DNA from 3 places in the Megasphaera sp. ASD88 genome. Region 1 is predicted to be linked to each of the others. Evidence: riboswitches for the same ligand, from Rfam matches in the RefSeq annotation. Region 1 holds a riboswitch; each other region holds the start of a gene.

Region 1 (2,266 bases):
CCGCGACGTCATCGCCTTCCCGAAGACGCAGAACGCTATCGACCCTATGAGCGAAGCTCCGTCGGAAGTTACGAAAAAACAACTTCACGAACTTCACATTCAGGTAGAAGAAGAACTCGTCAAGAAATAAAAGTCGCATTACAGAAAAAGGTATCGGCATGGCCGGTACCTTTTTTATCAGATAGAAAGGAAGTTGAGCAACGTGAAACTGCAATATGTAAAAGCAGACCCCAGCGGTAATACGACCTTATTTGTGCTGAGCGATGTCGCGCCGGAACAGCGTAGCTTCTTGGCAGCAAAGCTCCTGAAAGATAAGGGCGTCGACGCCGAGCAGGTCGCGTATTTATCCATGACGGAAGGCCAGCCGCTACGCGTCGACATGATGGGCGGCGAATTCTGCGGCAACGCGTCCCGCTCCGCTGCGGCCTATGCCTTGCAGCTGGCCGGTGGAGATAGGGGCGAATATGCCGTGTCCTGTTCGGGCTGCGAAGGCATTCTCCAGGCCCAGGCGAAAAAGCGCCCCGACGGGGCCTACGACGCCTATATCGAAATGCCCCTGCCCTTGTCTGTCGAAGCAGTTCTTCTCGACGTAGGCGGCATGCCGAGCCGCTTTTTCCGCGTCGAGCTGCCGGGCATCGTTCATTTCGTCCACTTTGCCTCTGGAGCGGAAATGGAATACAAGGACATGTTTTGGACGGCCTTGCAGGACTATGCGTCGGACGAACAGCTGGACGCGTTCGGCCTCGTCCTCTTTGACCCGGCCCATCTGCATATGGTCCCCGCCGTATACGTGACGGAGACGGATACGCTGTACTGGGAACAGAGCTGCGGCTCAGGCTCGGCGGCTGTAGCGGCGGCCCTGGCCTGCGTAGGCAAAAAGAACGTGTCCTGCACGATTCAGCAGCCTGGCGGCGCGATTGCCATCGCCGCGGCCGTAGAAGGAGAAGACAAGGAGCTGCGCAGCATTTTTATCGGCGGCCCCGTATCCTTCGGCGACGTACAGGAAATCGACATATAATCATACTGCTATGGCCTGTAAGCCGGTTCTCTGTGAACCGGCTTCTTTTCGTACTAGCTGACATGGGCCAGGTGATTTCCCCTTTTTTTGATTTTTGTGGAGCCAGGCTGTATCCAGCGGAGAAGGGGCAAATGTCATTGACAGTATACGGAGAATTCTTGTATAATAAGTCCATAATCATGTGACTGACGGAAGTGGAATCAACCACGGGGAGCATGATTGACGCGAAGCCGACCGTCTGGGCAACATTTCCAGAAGTGTCGGTATTTTTTTATGCTACGAACAGGAGTGACGCAAATCATGGCACAGGTATTAAGCGATATTGAAATTGCACAGCAGACCGCGCTGGAACCGATCGTAAAGATTGCGGAAAAAGTCGGATTAACTGACGATGATTTGGAATTATACGGTAAATATAAGGCAAAGATTTCCTTTGACGCTATCAAGCGCCTTTCGAAAAACGAAGACGGCAAGCTTGTCCTCGTCACGGCTATTACGCCGACGCCGGCCGGCGAAGGCAAGACGCTGACGACGATCGGCCTCGCCCAGGCGCTGAACTACATGGGGCATAAGGCCGTCGTCGCCCTTCGCGAACCTTCCCTTGGCCCCGTATTCGGCATTAAGGGCGGCGCTGCCGGCGGCGGCTACTCGCAGGTACTGCCGATGGAAGATATTAATCTCCATTTTACAGGCGACATGCACGCTATTACGGCGGCCAACAATCTTCTGGCCGCTGCCATCGACAACCACGTTCATCAGGGCAACGCCCTGCGCATCGACGTGCGCCGCGTCATCTGGAAGCGCGTCATGGACATGAACGACCGGGCCCTGCGCAACATCGTCGTCGGCATGGGCGGCAAGGTCTGCGGATTCCCGCGGGAAGACCACTTCATGATTACCGTTGCCTCGGAAATCATGGCGGCCCTGTGCCTGGCCAGCGACCTCATGGACTTGAAGAAGCGCATGGGTGACATCACCGTAGCTTATGACTTGGACGGCAACCTCGTGACGGCCCGCCAGCTCGGCGTCGAAGGCGCAATGGCTATCCTCATGAAGGACGCCATCAAGCCGAACCTCGTCCAGACGATCGAGCACACGCCGGCCCTCGTACACGGCGGCCCCTTCGCCAACATCGCGCATGGCTGCAACTCTGTCGTCGCTACGAAGCTGGCCCTCAAGATGGGCGAGATCGCCGTTACGGAAGCCGGTTTCGGCGCAGACCTCGGCGCGGAAAAATTCATGGACATT
Region 2 (2,266 bases), on a different contig from region 1:
GCGACGAGCTGTACGCCAAACAGCCTGACCTGAGAGGATATCCCGGCAGTACGACGAAGATGATGACCTGTATCGTCGCCTTGGAAAACGGACAAGGCATCATGGATAAGACGATTCGCATTACCGATAAGGCCCTGAGCGTCGAAAGCGATGCCTCTGTCCTCGGCCTGCAGCAGGGCGACCAGATTACCCTGCGCAACGCCCTGACGGGCATGATGCTCGTGTCGGGCTGCGATGCCGCCGTGGCCATTGCGGAAACGGTTGAGCCGACGGAAGATGCCTTCGTCGCAAAAATGAACGCGAAGGCGGCGGCTCTCGGTGCGACCCATACGCATTTCGTCAATCCCCACGGCCTTCCCGACGCCAATCACTATTCGACGGCCCGGGATCTGGCCAAAATTGGGGCTTACGGCATGAAGCTGCCGGCCTTCCGGGATATCGTCAAGCGCAGTACCTTTGACATGCCCTACGTCGACGGCAGCTATAAGCATTGCGTTTCGACGAACGAATTCCTGACTAGCGGGTTCCCCGGAGCAAACGGCATTAAAACCGGCACGACGAATGCCGGCGGGCCGTGCCTCGTCGTTTCGGCGACTCAGAACGGGCGGACGGTCATCGCGGCTATCATGAATTCGGAAGACCGCTACGGCGATGCCCAGGCCCTGATGAAATACGGCTTTTCCGTATTGAAGCCCCTGGAAAACGTCTACATCATCCGCAAGGCCCCGGCAGGTCAGACGCTGACCGAATTGGGCCGGCAGCAGATGGAGCAGGCCAAGGCTGCGGCGGACGCCAAGGCTAAGGGTCAAGCCGCGCAGGAAACAGCTTACGGAACGGACGCCGATACGGCCGACATGGCTGCGGCAGCTGTGAAAAAATCTGCATAATTCTTGACAGGTATGCTCTAAATCCGTATAATCATATCATAACAACGTACCTATACAGTGCAGGACTGACGGAATGAAGTGGAATAACCACGTGGACTGCACGGTGACATACACGCCGACCGTCTGGGCAAGAGTACATCTATTCTTTGTCCAGCCGGCCGGCTTTTTGTATTGCCGCGGCGGGACAAGTCAAAGGAGACGATATCATGAAGAGAAATCGCTGGCTCATTGCCCTGTCCGCCATGGGAATTCATATCTGCATCGGCAGCGTCTACGCCTGGAGCGTCTTGACCAAACCCATTATGGAATCGATGGGCTTTACGCTCCAGCAGACGACGTGGACCTTTTCGCTGGCTATCTTGTTTTTAGGTTTGTCTGCCGGATGCCTGGGAAGCTTCGTCCAAAAGGCCGGCCCCCGCAAGTCGGGCCTCGTGTCGACTTTATTTTTCGTTTCGGCTATGTTCGGCACGGCGGCGGCCATGGAGTTCCGCAGCCTGCCGATGCTGTATCTGTTTTACGGCGTCATCGGCGGCATCGGCCTGGGGACGGGATATATTACGCCTGTCTCGACCCTGGTCAAATGGTTTCCCGACAACCGCGGCTTTGCCACAGGCCTGGCCATCATGGGCTTCGGCTTTGCCAGCATGATCGCCGGTCCGGCGATGCAGCTTCTCGTCGCTAATTTTGGCCTGGCGACGAACTTCCTCATCTTGGGCGCAGTGTATCTCGTCGTCATGACAGCCTCGTCCCTGTACTTAGCGCCGCCGAAGGACGACGAAATACCCCGTCCCGATACAGAGCTGGCGAAGCCATCCGGCCCGGTCTATGCCGATGCCATGCCGCAGTTTTCCCTGAAAGAGGCCATGAAGACCTGGCAGCTCTATACGATTTGGTGGCTCTTTTTCGTCAATATCACCTGCGGCATCGCCCTCCTGGCCGTCGCCTCGCCGATGGCCCAGGAAGTCGTCGGCATGTCGCCCATGGCTGCCGCGTCCATGGTCGGCCTCATCGGCTTTTTGAACGGCGCCGGCCGCATCGCCTGGGCGACCGTATCGGATTATATCGGCCGGGCTAATACGTACGTCCTCTTCTTCTTCATCGAGGCCCTGGCCTTCTTCAAGCTGTCGACGGAAACGAACGCTTTCAGCTTTCAAATCGTCGTGCTGCTCATCATTACCTGCTACGGCGGCGGTTTTTCCTGTATGCCGGCCTACCTCAGCGACCTGTTCGGCACCAAGGCCCTGAGCGCTATCCACGGCCGCATCCTCACAGCCTGGGGGGCCGCCGGCGTGGCCGGCCCCCTGCTTCTGTCGTGGATTAAGGAAACGACGAACAGCTACTCCCTCACCCTGCAGGTCTTCTCGGCCCTCTTCGTCACG
Region 3 (2,266 bases), on a different contig from region 1:
TGCCTCAACGGAATGTTGTTATATTTGATTATGAAATCATTATAGTAAACGGAAAGGTTGTGAAGACAATGGCAGAACGAACTCTTTCCTGCGCCGACTGCGGCGTAGTGAACTGCAACGTCATGAACAAGGAATATCCCGATTTCTGCGTGACGACGCACATGGATGAAGACGTGAAACGAGAAGCCTTAGCACTGTATGAGCAGGACGACAATCAGCAGGTCATGCAGACGGCGGCTGGCGTCGAATGCGACGGCTATTTAAAGTGGTGCCGCGTCCAGGAGACTATTGAATTTGCCAAACGCATGAATTTCCATAAAATCGGCATTGCGACTTGTGTCGGCCTGATACAGGAAACGCGGATGCTGGCGGGGATTCTGCGCAAGCACGGCTTCGAAGTTTTCGGTATGGCCTGCAAGGCCGGCGCTGTTCCCAAGGTAGAGCTGGGAATTGACGAAAAATGCAATGCTGTCGGCGTCAACGCCTGCAATCCCATCCTCCAGGCCAAGATGCTCAATGCCAAGCATACGGATATGAATATCGTCATGGGCTTGTGCGTCGGCCACGACAGCTTATTTTACAAATATTCCGAGGCCCTGACGACGACGTTGGTCGTCAAGGACCGCGTGACGGGCCATAATCCCGTGGCGGCATTGTATACCAGCCAGTCCTATTATAAGACGAAATTATAAGCCGAGCGAGCGTATCGCTAAAAGGCGCTGCCCTTGTCTGTTTCCCATTGACACAGGGCGGCTGCGCCTTGTATAATGAAACAGAAGCATGTGACTGACGGAAGTGGAGCTACCACGGGGAGCATGGTTCATTACAGCCGACCGTCTGGGCGAAGGTTCCAGAAGTGTCGGTATTTTTATTTTTGCCAGGAAATTTCTTATTTTCAGGAGGTAATACTAATGAAAGAATTGCAATTGAAATACGGCTGCAATCCGAATCAATCATCGGCAAGAGTATACATGAAAGACGGCAGCGACCTGCCCTTTGAAGTCATGAACGGCCGTCCGGGCTACATCAATCTGCTCGACGCCTTCAACAGCTATCAGCTGGTCAAGGAATTGAAGGAGGCGACGGGCCTTCCCGCCGCGGCGTCCTTTAAGCACGTCAGCCCGGCCGGCGCTGCCGTCGCGACCGACATGAGCGATACGCTGAAAAAAATCTATTATGTAGACGACTTGAAATTATCTCCCCTCGCTTCGGCCTATGCCTGTGCCCGCGGTGCAGACCGCATGAGCTCCTACGGCGACTTCGTCGCCTTGTCGGATATTTGCGACGCCGAAACGGCGACGCTGCTGAAACGGGAAGTATCCGACGGCGTTGTAGCTCCGGGATATACGGACGAAGCCCTGGCTATTCTCAAGACGAAGAAAAAGGGCAACTACTGCGTGCTGAAAATCAATGCCGATTACGTTCCTCAGCCTGTCGAATCGAAGGACGTATACGGCATTACCTTTGAACAGGAACGCAACAATGCCAAGATTACGGCCGACTTGTTCCAGAACCGCCCGACGAAAAATAAGGACATCCCCGAAGCGGCGCAGCGCGACTTGCTCATAGCGCTGATTACCCTGAAATATACGCAGTCCAACTCGGTCTGTTACGTCAAGGACGGCATGACCATCGGCGTCGGCGCAGGCCAGCAGTCCCGCGTTCACTGCACGCGCCTGGCCGGCAACAAGGCCGATATCTGGTGGCTTCGCCAGAATCCGAAGGTATTGGCCCTGCCGTTCCGCGACGACGTGCGCCGTCCGGACCGGGACAACGCCATCGACGTATATATTTCCGACGACTACGAAGACGTGCTGGCTGACGGCGTATGGCAGAATCTGTTTACCCAGCAGCCGGAACCTCTTACGAGAGAAGAAAAGAAGGCCTGGATCGGTCAGCTTCACGGCGTAGCGCTGGGCAGCGACGCCTTCTTCCCCTTTGGCGACAACGTAGAACGGGCCCACCGTAGCGGCGTCGATTACATCGCTCAGGCCGGCGGCTCCATCCGCGACGACAACGTCATCGAAACGTGCGACAAATACAATATTGCCATGGCGATGACCGGCTTGCGGTTGTTCCACCACTAAGATATATCAAGAGCGTCCCCTCTGGGGACGCTTATTTTACAGCCTTCTTTTTCTTGACTTAGAGCGTACTTCATGTGATACAATGAAGATGTTTATGAGAATGAGTTTATCGGGAGGTAGGTTATGGAAAAAGCAAAAGTATATTTTACGGATTTTCGCTGTAAAGTAGGTACAAATAA

Evidence for each region. Region 1 has a riboswitch for ZMP and ZTP ahead of CJ260_RS04870 (formate--tetrahydrofolate ligase). Riboswitches for the same ligand answer to the same signal wherever they lie in the genome.
Region 2: it holds a riboswitch for ZMP and ZTP, as region 1 does, so the genes downstream of both, CJ260_RS02135 (OFA family MFS transporter) here and CJ260_RS04870 (formate--tetrahydrofolate ligase) in region 1, are expected to answer to the same signal.
Region 3: it holds a riboswitch for ZMP and ZTP, as region 1 does, so the genes downstream of both, CJ260_RS12020 (phosphoribosylaminoimidazolecarboxamide formyltransferase) here and CJ260_RS04870 (formate--tetrahydrofolate ligase) in region 1, are expected to answer to the same signal.

Annotation. Positions count from the first base shown of each region.
Region 1 covers NZ_NQXW01000005.1:68,708-70,973, reverse strand. Annotated here, with positions in the region: gene aspS (aspartate--tRNA ligase) at 1-130, shown strand, start outside; gene CJ260_RS04875 (hypothetical protein) at 203-1,018, shown strand; ZMP/ZTP riboswitch at 1,190-1,269, shown strand; gene CJ260_RS04870 (formate--tetrahydrofolate ligase) at 1,319-2,266, shown strand, end outside.
Region 2 covers NZ_NQXW01000002.1:71,012-73,277, forward strand. Annotated here, with positions in the region: gene CJ260_RS02130 (D-alanyl-D-alanine carboxypeptidase family protein) at 1-887, shown strand, start outside; ZMP/ZTP riboswitch at 939-1,023, shown strand; gene CJ260_RS02135 (OFA family MFS transporter) at 1,094-2,266, shown strand, end outside.
Region 3 covers NZ_NQXW01000036.1:1,378-3,643, reverse strand. Annotated here, with positions in the region: gene CJ260_RS12030 (hypothetical protein) at 1-45, shown strand, start outside; gene CJ260_RS12025 (DUF1847 domain-containing protein) at 69-692, shown strand; ZMP/ZTP riboswitch at 773-850, shown strand; gene CJ260_RS12020 (phosphoribosylaminoimidazolecarboxamide formyltransferase) at 912-2,087, shown strand; gene CJ260_RS12015 (DUF362 domain-containing protein) at 2,211-2,266, shown strand, end outside.